DNA from 2 places in the Methylotenera sp. N17 genome. Region 2 is predicted to be linked to the other one. Evidence: predicted binding sites of a transcription regulator. Region 2 holds the regulator's gene; the other holds the start of a gene.

Region 1 (8,042 bases), 2.3 Mb from region 2:
GCTGATACAACGATTGTGCCAGTGATTTGGCGGTGTCCAATCCTAACAGGGTTACATAAGTGGATTTATCTTGCACAGCATCTTTACCCGCTGTTTTACCCAAAGTAGCGGTATCTGCTTCAGCATCCAAAATATCGTCCACAACTTGAAATGCCAGTCCAATTGCCTTGGCGAATGTATCCACTGCTTGATACTTTTGTGTGTCAGCATTCGGCGCCGTATAAGCACCCATCATGGCGGCGGCATGCATCAAGGCGCCTGTTTTTAAAGCATGCATGTGCGCAAGTTGCGGTTGAGATAACTTGATGCCAGTACTTTCTAGGTCAATAGATTGTCCGCCAGCCATACCGCGAGAGCCGGTTGCAAAGGCCAAACAGTACAATATATTGACTTTTTGACTAGCCTCAATGGACAGTTGATTGCTAGCAATCAGTTCAAATGCCAAACTTTGTAGCGCATCTCCAGCCAGTAAAGCGGTGGCATCCCCAAATTGTTTATGGGTAGAGGGCTTGCCGCGACGTAAGTCATCATCGTCCATGCATGGCATATCATCATGCACCAATGAGAATGCGTGAATCAATTCTACGGCAGCCGCAGATAGATCAATATGCGCTAAAGTTGCGCCACAAAACTCGCCTGCTGCGTACGCTAATAAAGCTCTTACACGTTTACCTCCACCCAGCACAGCATAGCGCATGGCTTGATGCAAGGTTATAGGTGTTTCAGTGTCGGCAGGCATCGTAGTCGTCAACACGTGCTCAATGCGCGATTGCATGGCGTGTGACCACTGCTCAAACTGCAAAGGAGTCGTCATGGAAGGGCTATTCACTGGCAACATTGTAGGGCGCTAAAGCATTTGCTTCGGTCAGTATGCTGACTTGCTGCTCAGCCTCTGTCAGCGACTGTTGGCATTGCTTAAGTAGCTCAGCGCCGCGTTTATAGGCTGCGAGTGACTGCTCAAGCTGTAATTGACCGGACTCTAATTGCGTAACAATAGATTCCAATTCTGCAATGGCAGATTCGTAATGAAGGGGTTCGCTATTTGGCGCGCTCATGAGGTGCTTGGCAATATATTGACTTAGAATTTGTCTAGATTTTAACAAAACTCTCGCAACTTGCGGCGTTTATCACGCCATAAAGTCGGATTAGGGCAAAATCTTCAGTAAAAATTGACGAATATCCGCTATCTCATTGGCGTTCACGGAATGCGCCATCGGATATTCATGCCACTCCACAGCGTATCCGGCATCCTGTAGTTGCTGGCGGGAGCTCAACGCTGTATCGATGCGAATCACTTCATCTGCAATGCCATGCGCCATGAAAATCGCAATAGATTGATTCTCAATAGATTTTTGCGCAGGTAGGGTGTGTTTTAATGGCAAGTAAGTCGAAAGTGCCAGCACTCCCGCCAAAGTCTGTGTATGTCTGAGTGCTGTATGGAGTGCAATGGCACCACCTTGCGAAAATCCGGCAAGCGCAATGCGATTGGTCGGAATGCCAAGCGTGTTTGCATGGGCGATAAGTGCCTTAATTTCGGTTTGGGATGCCTTGATGCCTACAGCGTCTTGCGGACTGTCTTTGTCTAAACCAAACAAATCGTACCAAGCACGCATTTCATAACCATTGTTCATGGTAATTTTTTTGTAGGGTGCATGCGGCAACATAAAGTGAATGTGCTGCAGGTTTAGCATCTCTACAACAGGCTCAAAATCATACCCGTCAGCACCTAGGCCGTGTAGCCAGATAACGCAAGAGGTTGAATTGTTAATGGTATTTGTTTTTAAGTAGTCGAGCATTGTTGCATCATTACTGCATTATAAGTGTGCACATTGTATACCTCTAAATGCTGCTATTTAGCCTCGCCAGTAATCAGATTACATCTAGGGATTTACTTTTCAATCAATACCTTTAAGCAAATTGTAATACTTTAGCGTTTGCAGATTTCTTAAGTGCAACTTTTTGGTCTGTATTGTGGTGAGAACTCGGAAGAGTCGCAGCTCCATGGTGAAGATGCGGTTGGGCGTGATAATCGAATGGTCTTATTTAATACTTGACTTGGTGCGTTGAGAATCGTGCATGAGATTTCAGTATTAGTGACTTCAATATCGCAATTGAGAGTGTCTGCGTCAGATAGACCAATATCCGAAGGTGTTGTGACTGTTAATCCATCATTTCTTTTTAGCTCAAAAGCTACTTTTCCTCCAGCTATTTCCGCTAGCCCAACTGAGACTTTGGTTTTAGCTTGGTAATCAGAATAGCTAGGTATAGCTATTGCGGCGAGAATTCCGATGATTGCAACAACTATCATTAGCTCGATTAAAGTAAAGCCATTACACTTACCGTATTTAATAATCATTTGTGGTTTTTCGTGTTGGATTTATGTAACTATCTATTTTTAAGTGCTCTGTGATTAAAAGTACTTAAAAATAGAGCGCGATTTTTAGGTCGCGCTCATTGTTGTATCAGCTATATGGCTAAATTATGCTTGTGGGCAAGACTTCGGTGCGTACTTCTTGTCTGACGCGCCAGTCGTTGCGCATGACCACACACCGGTCGTAGCATTGCGTGTCCATGTGATAGTCGCAGATCCTACTTGCGTTGGGGCATTTTTAATTGCACATGATAGAGTGGTGGCTGCAGCAGTTAAGCCACAGTTAGCAGTATCCGTTGTTGGCATGCTGATATCACCGTTGCCAGAAACTGTTCCACCATCATTTGTAAATAATTCGTGAGCAGTTTTATAACCTGAAACCTCTGCTAAGCCAGCGGCTAATTTTGCTTTAGATTGATAGTCAGAATACGCTGGAATCGCAATCGCTGCCAAAATACCGATAATCGCAACTACGATCATTAACTCGATTAATGTAAAGCCTTTTTGTACTTGTTTCATCATGTTGATTTCCTTTATTTAATTAAGTGTTAGTGCATACACACTGTGTGTTGTTTAAATCAGTGCTTGTAAGGCTAAAAGCAATGGCTGTGCCAACTTCCAATTCTTTTTTTAAACTGTTGATTTGTAATCATAAGTTCAAGTTGAATGGCAACGTTGGTGTGGTTGTAGTAAGTTTTTAATTGGGAGAATAGAGACGAAAACTGCCCTCTTTTCAGTGTTTTGCTGACAAAAAGTGTCACTTTTCTACATTTAGGGCAGTTGCAATTGCGTATTAAATTTGCCATGAGTGCTTATATTGCGCACTTGTGGCAGTGGCTGAATGAAAAAAGACCGCAGTTGCGGTCTTTTTTTATCACTTCATTTAAATCTGTATTACCAAAATTTCCACCAAGGTTTGTTGGAAGATCCGGTTTGTTTTACATTGTTGGTTGAAGTTGCGCCAGTTGCCTGGCCAGTTACTTTGAGTTTTCGATGACCTTTTTCAAGTTAGCCAAACCGCTGTCGAATACGCCAGTAACAAACTTAACGGCTGTTTCATCATCTTGGCCGGCAGGAATCGGTGGATTGAGTTTGTAAGTGCGGTAAAAGCGGCCTACCCAAGTCACAGTAGACTCACCAGCGCCTGGGCCAGCGGTCACTTGCATGAATGCGTTGTAATCAGCTACTGGTGCAACGCCGTCTACAATTTCGTATCTCAGTTTCATGTCAGCATCATCGGCAGTACGTAATTTTTCGTAGATTGTGCCGCCATCTTTTAAGGTTAAGGTTCTGAATGTTTCATCGCCTTTTTTCTCAAGTTTTGTGCTTGCAATGGCTGGGTGCCATGCGTGTATATTGCCAAAATCTTTTACCACAGCCCAAACTTTAGCTGGCGCTGCTTTGATGACAATGGTTTTTTCAACTTTTTGTGGGCTTGGGCCGTGTGCAGCTGCGTTAAAAGAGAGCGCAGTAAGTGCGATAATCGCTAACAACTTTTTCATTCATATTCTCCACTAATGTACTTAAGCGTACTAAAGATACTTTTGGTAAAGGTACCGGGGTACCAAATTATGTAGTTTTAAGGTTGATTAAAACTACGATTCACTACAATCAACAATTATAAAACATTAAGTGTGCATTGCACACGCTTCATTTAACGTCTGACCTTGGCAGTGGTTGACCTATGCTTACTGCAAAATAAATTGTCCAAAAGCTCTGCTCTTGTCACCAGTTTTGATGGTGGAGATGACTTTTTTCTGTGCAACATCAATCACAGAGACGCTATTGGTTCCCCAATTGGCAACAAGTAGAAGGTTGTTCTCAGTGTCTAGGCTGAGGCCTTCTGGGGTCATGCCAACATTCATTGTGGTGATAACCTTGCGTGTGGCTAAGTCGATGACGCTAACAGAATCATCTTGTGTATTGGTGACATACAGCTGAGTGTTTTCTAGATTGGCGATGACGCAGTAAGGGTGCTCGCCGACTTTGATGGTGTAGAGTGGTTGGTCGGTATTAGTGAGATCCACGACGCTAACGGTGTTGTCATACACATTGACGCTAAACAATTGTTTGCCGTCATGGCTGAGCGCAATACCAAAAGGGTGCTTGCCCACATCGATACGCTTTTGAATACTGAGTGATGAGGTATCAATGGCGACAACCTGATTGCTATCCCTGGCTGCTACGTAGAGCGTTTGATTGTCTGGGCTCACGACCAGACCCGCAGGCGCTTTGCCAGCAATCACTGCGCGTTGAGAGTTGACATTGCTAGTGCTGATAGCGAGGATACGGTCGCTATACCAATCTGCTACATACAATGTTTGATTATCTGGTGAAAGAGTGATGCCTACTGGTGAGCCTTTCACTGGAATGGTTTGGATAACTTTTTGCTGAGTACTATCGATGACTGAAATCGAAGCGCCTTCTACATTCGTCACATAAACACGCTGTAGCTTCTTTGAAACCGCAATGCCAACAGGCGCTTTGCCTACCGGAATGGTATGCATTATTTTTTGCTGGCGTGTATCAATGACAGAAACAGTGTGATCTCCCTGATTGGTGATATACGCCAGTGTTTGATGCTGGCAGGCGCTTAGGCTCATGATTAAAGCCAAAAGCCAAACAAAATTCTTCATAACATGCCCGTAATGGTTGATTTGATTAGATTTTATTCAAAAAAGAATGCTTTCAATAATGCCTAAAATATGAAAAAATTGCACTAAATAATTAAGGTTGTTGCTAAATGTTAGATCGTGACGGATATCGCCCCAATGTGGGTATTATTCTTTGCAATTCGCACAATCAAGTGTTTTGGGGAAAGCGTATTCGAGAGCATGCTTGGCAGTTTCCGCAAGGAGGCATCAAGTATGGTGAGAGTCCAGAGCAGGCGATGTATCGTGAGTTGATGGAAGAAGTAGGGCTTAAGCCTGATCACGTCCAAATTTTAGGGCGTACGCGGGATTGGTTGCGTTATGAGGTGCCTACTAGCTGGATTCGGCGCGAATGGCGCGGTAGCTACAAAGGACAAAAACAAATTTGGTTTTTGTTGCGTTTAACAGGACGAGATAGTGATGTGTCTTTGCGCGCAACCAATCAACCTGAGTTTGATGCATGGCGCTGGAGCGATTACTGGGTGCCGTTAGAAGATGTCATTGAATTCAAACGAGATGTGTATAAATCTGCTTTGAACGAATTGGCTGTGCATTTGCACGTTAAGTCTGGTAAGGCTTGGCATAAGCGGATTGAGCGTCCAAGCTAAAACCTATGTGAGCAAGGCGATGCACCTTGCTCAGCAGGTGAGTGTCAGCACGTCCCCATCAACTCACCTAAAAGAATTTTTTTGCTTGGGTGCCAAGTGTCACTAAACGCAATGGACTTGGCTTGAAATAGCATCACCACGGTAGAGCCGAGTAAAAATTTCCCCATTTCATCCCCTTGTTTTAAGGTAATATTTTTCTCGCTATAGTCCCAGCGCTTGATTTTGCCTCTACGTGGTGGATTGACAATACCACCGGCCGCATCATGCCAAGCGGTCGCCATGCTGCCCACAATGGTTGCGCCTACCAGTACCATCACAAATTTTCCATGTTGCTGAGATTCAAACTCACATACAACACGTTCATTTCTAGCAAATAGATTGGGTACATTGGCTGCGGTAGTAGGGTTGACGGAAAATAAATCACCCGGCACATAGGTCATGCTGATTAATGTGCCATCGCAAGGCATATGGATGCGATGGTAGTCTTTAGGGCTCAGATATAAGCAAGCGAAATGACCATTGTCAAAAGCATTTGCCATTGCCTCGTCCCCTGCCAACAGCATTTGTGTTGTGTATTGATGGCCTTTTGCTTGGAAAATTTGGTTGTGTTCAATGGTGCCGAATTGGCTGATGGCACCATCCACCGGGCAAATGAAAGCTGTGTTTGCTAAAGGGCGCGCTCCAGTTTTGAGTGGGCGCGTGAAAAATTCGTTAAAGGTTGCGTAGCTTGCTGCATCTGTATTCAGTGCCTCCGCCATGTTGACTTGATAGCGCTTGATAAACCATTGGATCACATTGGTTGTTAGTTTGCCGCAACGTAGATTGGCAAGCTTCCCTGCAATAGCGGTGATGGCTTGTTTGGGGAGTAGATACTGAAGCAAAATAGCTGGTTTCAAGGCAAGTATTCCTGTGCGTAGTTTAGATATTCGTTAGACGTACTCAGTGGGAATAAAAAAGCACAGAACAGAAAGATTCTGTATCTGTGCTCAATTGATATATCCACTATGGTTTAGCTGGATAATGCAAAGATTAGTTTTTAGATTGATCAACCAATTTGTTTTTTGCAATCCATGGCATCATCGCGCGCAATTGACCACCCACTTGCTCAATTGGATGTGCTGCATTTAAGCGGCGGCGAGCAACCATTTCTGGGTAGTTGGTACGGCCTTCTAAGATGAATTGTTTTGCATAGTTACCATTTTGAATGTTTTTGAGACACTCTTTCATGGCTGCACGTGCTTGGTCTGCAATTACGCGTGGACCAGTGACATACTCACCGTACTCTGCGTTGTTAGAGATAGAGTAGTTCATGTTGGCAATGCCACCTTCGTACATCAGATCTACAATCAATTTCAACTCATGCAAGCATTCAAAGTACGCCATTTCAGGTGCGTAACCAGCTTCGGTTAAGGTTTCGAAGCCAGCTTTGACTAGCTCAACTGCGCCACCACATAGCACTGCTTGCTCGCCGAATAAGTCTGTTTCTGTTTCTTCACGGAAATCCGTCTCAATCACGCCACCTTTGGTACCGCCGTTGGCAGCTGCGTAAGACAGTGAAATTTCTTTCGCTTTACCTGAAGTGTTTTGATACACAGCGATCAATGAAGGTACGCCGCCGCCTTTAAGGTATTCTGAGCGCACGGTATGGCCAGGGCCTTTTGGTGCAATCATGATCACGTCTAAATCTGCACGTGGCACGATTTGGTTGTAATGAATGTTGAAGCCGTGTGCAAAAGCCAATGCTGCGCCTTTTTTCAGGTTTGGTGCAACTTCAGCTGCAAAAATGCCCGCCATCGTTTCGTCTGGTAATAAAATCATCACAACGTCAGCATCTTTCACTGCATCAGCAATCTCAAGTGTTTTATGGCCAGCTGCTTCTGCTTTAGCCCATGAGCCGCCGCCTTTGCGTAAGCCAATGGTGACGTTTACGCCACTGTCTTTAAGGTTAGCTGCGTGTGCGTGACCTTGTGAACCGTAACCTACGATGGTTACTTTTTTGCTTTTAATGATGCTTAAATCAGCGTCTTTGTCGTAATAAACTTTCATGTCTGCTTTTGCCTTTCAATACAAATGCGTATTAATTAAATTTAAATCAATCTATGGAATGCGGTGGTTTGATTACACTTTTAAAATGCGATCGCCGCGGCCAATGCCAGATGCGCCTGTACGCACAGTTTCTAGAATGGCGGTTTTATCAATGGCCTCTATAAAGGCGTCTAATTTGCTGCATGAACCGGTGAGTTCGATGGTGTAGCTATTATCTGCAACATCAATAATGCGACCTCTAAAGATATCGCACATGCGCTTCATTTCATCTTTGTAAACGCCAGAGGCTTTTACTTTGACTAACATGAGCTCGCGTTCAATGTGCTTGCCATCGTTGAGGTCGAGTACTTTGACTACATCAATCAG
Region 2 (8,042 bases):
ATCGCTATCCCACTGGAAACACCAACACCGTGTATGCTAAAGCTAGGCAATTACTCACCCTCTCCAAAGTAGTTGTTAATCAATGTTTTAATGGCGTTAATCGCTGCCACTTCATCCTCACCATTGGCTTCAATTTGAATAATAGTCCCTTTAGCCGCTGCAAGCATCATCACGCCCATGATGCTTTTTGCATTTACACGGCGGCCATTTTTTTCTACCCATACTTCGCTTTTAAATTGGCTGGCGGTTTGGGTAAATTTGGTAGAGGCGCGCGCATGCAGGCCAAGTTTGTTAATAATCTCTATGGATTCTTTGATCATAAATGCATATTTTCTTTGTTATGTTTTTGGTTGGGTAAGATGGTTACAGCCTTCTTTAGTAAAGTGCACAACGCCTTCTCGTCCGCCTGAAATGGCTTTGTCTATGCACACTTCTAAAGATTCTTGCCGGTAGTTCAGTACGCGCACCAGCATCGGTAGGTTAACCCCAGCTACGCCAGCCACGCCTTCTTGGTTGACCAATTTGGTGACCATATTGCAAGGTGTTGCGCCGTAAATATCAGACAATACCAATACGCCTTGGCCTTCATCCAGCTTGGTTACCATGGCTTGCGCCGTGAAAAATAATGAGGATGGGTCATCCTGTATGGAAACCGCAAGGTATTCAAGTTGTTGAGGGCGTTTGCCCATCACATGGCTTGCGCATTGAATCAAACTCTCACCCAGTGAGCCGTGCGCAATAATCAAAATTCCAATCATGTTGCAGCCTTCAAAAAAATATTTCCGTTAACTGAGCTCACGATGGCGCACGATGACTTTGTACTCTTGCTTAAAGTGTGCGCTGAGTTGCTCTACAAAATAGACCGAACGATGCTGACCACCGGTGCAACCAATACCAATCGTGAGATAGCTGCGATTGTCCTGATTAAAGCTAGGTAGCCATTTTTCTAAATATTGCTGAATATCGCCTAACATATCAACCACCATGCGTTCTTTTTCAAGAAATGCCTGAATTGGTTTATCTTTTCCAGTCAGTGGTCTTAATTCCGGATCGTAATGCGGATTGGGTAAGCTGCGTACATCAAACACAAAATCCGCATCCAGCGGAATGCCGTGCTTAAACCCAAATGAGACAAACAGCACCACCACACTATTGTTGATGTCGCTGTTGGGTTCGGCAATCCAATCACGGATATGGTTGCGTAGTGCATTGGCGCTTAAACTGCTGGTGTCGATATGGTGACCCAAGCTCGCGAGGCCCGCCAATAGCTCACGTTCTTCCAAAATGCTTTCTGCAAGCGTTGCTTTTTCATTGCTGAGAGGGTGTTTGCGTCTGGTTTCAGAAAAGCGCTTTACCAAGCTTTCTAAGGTGGAGTCTAAATACAAGACGCTGACGTCGATGCCCTCGGATTTCAACTGTGTAATGGCGTTGGGTAACGCTTTTAATGCGGCGCTGCGGCTATCAATGCTGATCGCCACTTTCACTTTCTTGTTGGCTTTGCGCAGGCTGTCAGTATCTAAATGTTGCGCGATTTGTGGCAGCAAGGTTGCAGGTAAATTATCAATGCAATAAAACCCGCTGTCTTCCAGTACGCGTAAAGCGATGGTTTTGCCGGAGCCAGATAGCCCAGTGACAATAATCAGTTGCATTTATGATTTCTTGCTTTCTTTTAGCATGATTTGCTTTTGACGCTTGGTAAATTGCTGCGTTGCATTAATACCGCGTAATAATAGCATGTGATTGCGCACGGCTACCTCCACCAAAACCGCAATGTTGCGGCCTGCCGCAATGGGAATCACCACTTTGCTGATATCTACTTCCAATACGCGCTCATACTGTGTTTTAGCATTTAGGCGGTCTAGCGCAAGTGGGTTAAGCGTATCAGCCAATTCCAATTGAATCATCAAATCTAAGGGCTTGGTAGGCTTGACCGCATTATCGCCAAATAATGCCCGAATATTGAGTATGCCTAAACCGCGCACTTCTAAAAAGTCTTGTAACAGTTCTGGGCAGCGACCTTCTACCCGCTCTGGGGAAATACGATAAAAATCTACAATGTCATCGGCCACTAAGCGATGCCCGCGCGAAATCAATTCGAGCGCTAACTCGCTCTTACCAATGGCAGCATTGCCTTTAATCAGTACACCAAAGCCTTGCACCTCCATAAACACGCCGTGCAAGCTGGTCGATTCTGCGGTCGCAATGGCCAAATAGTGGCCGAGCAATTCCATCAACTGTGGACTGGGCAGGGGGGAGGTGAACAGCGGAGTTTGTGAACGATCAGCCGCTTTTAATAATTCCTCTGGTGCTTTTTCGCCATTGGCCACTATCACGGCGGCAAGGTCAGTCGCAAATAAATTACTGACCGCCTGTTGCATGGCAATAATGCTGAGATTGTGTAAATAGTCCATCTCGGCACAGCCTAATACCTGTACCCGGTTAGGGTGCACAAAATTTAAGTGGCCAACAAGTGCTAGGGATGGTTTGGTAACAGTACCGGAGGTGAGTATTTTATTGCCGCCTTCAAGCCCTGCTACCCATTGTAGTTTGAGCTTGCGGCGGATTTGTGTGAATAGCTCGTCAACGTTAATTTGAGCCATAGATTAAAAAAAGATTAATTAGGAAGCTGGTGTTGGTCAACATTCTGATGTTTCACAGCACCATTGGTTTTGTGATGATCGCCATGTTTCTCTTTGTGTTTTACCACTTGACGGTCCAGTTTGTCCGTTAGCATATCAATGGCGCTATACATATTCTCATCGGCACAAGCAGCGTGTAGATCGTTGCCTGGCACATGCAGTGTAGCCTCAACCTTTTGGGCGAGCTTTTCTACAGACATCGTAACCTTTACATCAATCACATGATCGAAGTGATTGCTGATTCGCGTGAGTTTACTTTGCACGTACTCACGTAACGCAGGTGTAATTTCTAAGTGATGCCCAGTTAATTGTAAATTCATGACTTGCTCCTTTTTGAAATTGCTCCAAGAAGAAAAAGCATCTCGGAACAATTTCAGTTTACTACTTTGGCGTTGGCTTGCAACTATCCAATTGCACTATTCGGTAAGAAAATTTCCTGTATGGGAATTTAGTTGAGGGAAACTTGCGCTAAATCAAATCGTTAGCGTGACCCTACAGTGATTTCCTCAAATTTGCAGGCGGGATATTGAGCGATTCACGATATTTGGCAATGGTACGGCGTGCCACCACAATGCCTTGGTTGGCCAGCGTATCCGTAATTTGATTGTCGGAAAGCGGTTTTCTGGGGTTTTCTTCGGCCACCATTTGTTTAATCAACGCACGAATCGCAGTGGCAGAACACGTGCCGCCCACATCAGTCGCTACCGAGCTACCAAAGAAATATTTAAGCTCATATACACCACGTGGAGTGAGCATATACTTATGCGTAGTCACGCGTGAAATGGTGGATTCATGCAATTCTAACTCTTCTGCAATCTCGCGCAGCACCAATGGGCGCATGGCAATATCCCCATGCTCAAAAAAGTTACGTTGCCTATCTACAATGGCTTGCGAAACGCGCAAAATAGTAGAGAAGCGCTGCTGAATGTTTTTAATCATCCATTTGGCTTCTTGCATTTGGCTCTGTAAATATTGCCCGGAATTTTCGCGGTTGCGTTTTAAAATATCCGCATATAGTTGGTTAATACGTAATTTTGGAATAACGCCATCATTCAGTGTGGCGACCCAAATGCCTTTGATCTTCTTCACAATCACATCATGTTGAATGTAATGATCGTGCGACAAAGTGACAAATTGGCTACCCGGTTTTGGGTTTTGTTGTTTGATAAGCGTCTGCGCGCCTTTCAAGGTGGCTTCATCGCAGCTAAGCAGTTTGCGCAGCTTGCCAAAATCTTTGTTAGCCAATACCGGTAAATGGTCTTGAATAATGGCGATGGCTTGTTTCAGGTAGGGCGTGTCTGTATCTAGTGCATTGAGTTGCAAATACAGGCACTCTTGCAAGTTACGTGCGCCTACGCCAATTGGATCCAGATTTTGAATCAGCTTGAGTACAGTTTCAAGCTCAAGCATATCAATTTCAAGCTCGAGCGGCAGGCTATCTGCCAGCTCATCTAACGACTGCTCAAAGTAACCATCATCATTGATACAATCAATCATAATAGAGACCAGCGTTTGGTCACGTTCAGACAGCGGTACTAATTTCAGTTGACCCACAAGGTGATCGCGCAGGCTGATGCTAACGGTGTCTTGTCTGGTAAAGTCGCCGTCATCATCGTCCGAATTGTTTTGGCGTCCACCTTCATCCCAGTTGCTAGTGCTGCCGTACTCATCAAACTCATCTTCAAACTCAGGTGCTGAGAACTCTTCTGAAGTGGGCGCTAACTCATCGTCACGTTCAGCCGTGCTCTCAGCAGGCGCGCTAATTTCAGAGGTAGTGGCGTTATCAAATACATTGGCATCTGGCTCTTGCTCAGAAGCTTCGCTAGAGGCCTGGCTGTTATCAGTGCTGGGGGCTTCTGCACTGCCGCCACCATCGTCATCACCATCGACTAACTCCAACAATGGGTTGTCTTGTAAGATGGTTTCTAGCTCTTGGTTGAGCTCCAGTGTAGACAGCTGCAATAACCGGATGGATTGTTGCAACTGCGGGGTGAGCGCTAAGTTTTGAGAGATGCGGAGTTGTAAGTTTTGTTTCATAGCATTCAAAGTGGTTAAAGTCTAAAGTCCCGGCCTAAATACACTTCGCGTACGGCTTCATCTTTTACAATTTCATCTGGGCTACCTGAGGCAAATACAGTCCCATCGTTCACAATATAGGCACGATCACAAATGCCTAAAGTCTCACGCACATTGTGGTCTGTAATGAGAATGCCAATATTTTTACTGCTTAAAAAGCGGATAATTTTCTGAATATCCAGTACCGCAATCGGGTCAATCCCGGCAAATGGTTCATCTAACAAAATAAAGCTTGGGTTGGTGGCTAGGCAACGTGCAATTTCTACACGTCTGCGTTCACCGCCAGACAAGCTGACGGCCATACTGTTGCGAATATGCACAATATGCAGTTCTTGCAATAGAGATTCTAATTGTGCCTCGCGCTCTTCTTCCGTCAGGTCTTGCAACTCAAGCACCGCCATGATGTTCTCAGTGACGGTCATTTTTCTGAAAATAGAAGGTTCTTGCGGCAAATAAGACAGCCCCATGCGCGCACGGCTATGGATAGGTAGGCGGCTTAAATCTTTGTTGTTCAGCAAAATCCGGCCAGCATCCAATGGTACTAATCCTACCATCATATAAAAGCTGGTGGTTTTGCCGGCGCCATTGGGGCCAAGTAAGCCGATGATTTCACCGCTTTGGATGTTTAACGAAATATCTTGCACTACGGTACGCGTGCTATACGATTTTCTTAAATTTTCGACGATTAATTCACTCATAAATACTCAATACTATTGATTCTCTTCTTTAGGTTGCAACCCAAGCTGAAGTGTCTTGTTGAGTCTTAAGTTATTCACCGGTACTGTGTTCGTGCTATTTTTTGCAGGGGCCGTGGCCGCTGGTTGCTTGTTTTTGGGTTGAATAATGGCTTTAACACGTCCAGTATTGCCGCCTTCGGTGCTGGATTTTACCCCGCCAATCACTTCTGCATATTCGGCATTGGCGTCATAGCTAATAAAATCACCATGCACAATGTCTTCGCCACGCTTGACCCAGGCTTTGGTATAAAGCTGTACTTTGTCCATACGGCCATCGTACTCAATACGTTGCGCGCTGCCTTCCATGTATTCATCTTTGCCCTCACGTTTTTGTTTAAACGTGGTGGGGTTACCGGTGGATGTGCTGTGCTGAAAGCCCTCTTTGTCTTCGCGTACCACTAGTTTATCGGCATGGATGACTAATGTACCTTGGGTTAAAATCACATTGCCGGTATAGGTGCTGGTTTTTTTTGCATCATTCACAGTGACCGTGTCCGCTTCCAACTCAATGGGCTTATCGCGGTCTGCCGCCTCTGACCAAGCCTGTAAAGGCAGGCACAGTAAGCCAAGTAAATATGCGCTGGTGTAAATGCGTTTCAACATTGAATCTCCCTACGGTTTCTTATTCACACCCGCTGGTTTGGTACGTGCGGTGCTGGTTTTACTATTCGTTTTGCTGTTAATACGTTTGTCGATATTCGGCTTAACTGCTTGGTTTGGCTTTGCCAAGGGGTTGTTTTTTGGCACAGGCCGTTCATAGTGCACGCGTACTTTATTCAGTAAAGTCATGGTTTGGTTTTTTTTATCAAACACCATGCCTACTGCAGTGACTTTGGTTTTAGGCGCCTGCGTAATCACGACCGGACTTTGCGTGGTGGCTAAATCCTTGTCCGGTTCTATGGTTAATTTTTCTGTGGTGAGTTGCATTTCGCCTTTGTCTGCTGTGGCTTGGCGCACTACTTTTACATTGTCTACAAACTCTACAGTTTCACCGTTACTGGAGACATACCCGCGCAAGCCCTGAATTTGCGTGTAAGGCTTATTCACGGAAAATTGTGTAAAGCGCGGGCGCTGTAACACGGTGGTGTCGTCATCCGGAAAGTGGGACATCTCTGCCGCCGCCAATACATAGCGTAATTTACCGCCAACGTCGGTTTGCGTTGTAACAAAGTTATGTAGTTTATAGTCAGGATCATGTCGATTGCTGCCATCAATGCTCGGGCCTTGTTCTTGCACGGTCTGGTTAATCCAAAACGTAATCACCGCTAGCATGAATGCAAGCGTGAGAGGGAACAAAATAGCATGGCGGTTGTACATGAATCCGTGGCTTTAGCATTGAAAAAAAGGCGCCATTTGTGCCTCTAATGTATTTTGGGCCTGCATAATCAACTCACACACTTCGCGCACTGCGCCACGACCGCCTTCTTTTGTGGTGACATAGTGCGCGCGTGCCTGTACTGATTTTGGTGCGGCGGGGACGGTAATGCTGAGGCCACAACGCAACATAGGCGGCATGTCGACCACATCGTCACCCATAAAAGCAGTTTCCTCTGGGCGTAAGTTAAGTTTGGCAATCAGCTCGTTAAATGCCACTAATTTGTCTTCTACCCCTTGGTAGAAATGTGCAACGCCCGTGCTTTCTGCGCGCTGTGTCACCACTTTAGAAGTGCGCCCGGTAATGATGGCCATTTGCACGCCGCTGTTTTTGAGCAGTTTCATGCCCAAGCCATCTTGGGAGTTGAATGTTTTGTATTCTAGGCCATCGTCACCAATGGTAAGGCCGCCATCCGTCATGACGCCATCTACATCAAAAATCACCAATTTAATTTGCTTGGCACGTTGGAGTACGTCTTGATTCATTAAACAACTTTCGCTTTGAGTAAATCGTGCATATTAAATGCGCCGACTAGTTCGCCCTGACGATTTATGACCATCAGTGCATTGATTTTAAAATTTTCCATCAGCTCGACTGCTTCAACCGCCATCTGATCCAAGTAGATGGTTTTGGGTGCCGTGTGCATGACTTGTGCGATGGTGGTATCGCTAGGTGACACGTTATTGCAGAAGGCACGGCGCAAATCCCCATCGGTAAATATGCCAACAGGGTGTTGCTGCGCATTGGTAATTGCAGTAAACCCTAGGCCTTTTTTGGTGATTTCCAATAGCGCATCGGTCAACATGGCGTTGTCTTTTACACTGGGGATAGCATCGCCCGTGCGCATCACGTCTTTTACGCGTGTGAGTAGTTTTCTACCCAAATTACCGCCAGGGTGGGAGCGGGCAAAATCTTCTGCGGTAAATTCACGCAAATCTAATACGCATAGCGCAAGGGCGTCACCCAAAGCCAATGCCGCTGTGGTGCTGGCCGTAGGCGATAAGCCCAATGGGCAAGCCTCTTGAGATACTTTTGCGCTTAAATGCACATGAGATTCTTTGGCTAGCGTAGACGTATCGGTGCCGGTAATGCTGATGATTTTGGCGCCCAAACGTTTGATGGTGGGCAAAATGGTGAGGATTTCTTCGCTTTCACCAGAGTTAGAGAGTGTAATCACCACATCTTCACCGGTAATCATGCCTAAATCGCCATGGC

Evidence for each region. The regulator sigma-54, encoded in region 2, starts transcription at its own class of promoters, with help from an activator protein. The targets are predictions, from matches to a motif close to TGGCACNNTTCCTGCT.
Region 1: a site for sigma-54 is predicted at 2,970-2,985, ahead of FG11_RS01935 (pilin). Genes of this name have one in related genera too.

Annotation. Positions count from the first base shown of each region.
Region 1 is NZ_JUGE01000001.1:383,127-391,168, forward strand. It holds gene FG11_RS01915 (polyprenyl synthetase family protein) at 1-814, opposite strand, end outside; gene xseB (exodeoxyribonuclease VII small subunit) at 822-1,055, opposite strand; gene FG11_RS01925 (alpha/beta hydrolase) at 1,146-1,796, opposite strand; gene FG11_RS01930 (pilin) at 1,946-2,356, opposite strand; gene FG11_RS01935 (pilin) at 2,480-2,890, opposite strand; gene FG11_RS01945 (SRPBCC family protein) at 3,349-3,873, opposite strand; gene FG11_RS01950 (YVTN family beta-propeller repeat protein) at 4,060-4,974, opposite strand; gene FG11_RS01955 (RNA pyrophosphohydrolase) at 5,115-5,630, shown strand; gene asd (archaetidylserine decarboxylase) at 5,675-6,526, opposite strand; gene ilvC (ketol-acid reductoisomerase) at 6,660-7,676, opposite strand; gene ilvN (acetolactate synthase small subunit) at 7,749-8,042, opposite strand, start outside.
Region 2 is NZ_JUGE01000001.1:2,716,422-2,724,463, forward strand. It holds gene ptsP (phosphoenolpyruvate--protein phosphotransferase) at 1-50, opposite strand, end outside; gene FG11_RS12965 (HPr family phosphocarrier protein) at 51-320, opposite strand; gene FG11_RS12970 (PTS sugar transporter subunit IIA) at 339-758, opposite strand; gene rapZ (RNase adapter RapZ) at 786-1,649, opposite strand; gene hprK (HPr(Ser) kinase/phosphatase) at 1,650-2,600, opposite strand; gene hpf (ribosome hibernation-promoting factor, HPF/YfiA family) at 2,615-2,959, opposite strand; gene FG11_RS12990 (RNA polymerase factor sigma-54) at 3,132-4,676, opposite strand; gene lptB (LPS export ABC transporter ATP-binding protein) at 4,691-5,413, opposite strand; gene lptA (lipopolysaccharide transport periplasmic protein LptA) at 5,426-6,055, opposite strand; gene lptC (LPS export ABC transporter periplasmic protein LptC) at 6,065-6,769, opposite strand; gene kdsC (3-deoxy-manno-octulosonate-8-phosphatase KdsC) at 6,782-7,312, opposite strand; gene FG11_RS13015 (KpsF/GutQ family sugar-phosphate isomerase) at 7,312-8,042, opposite strand, start outside.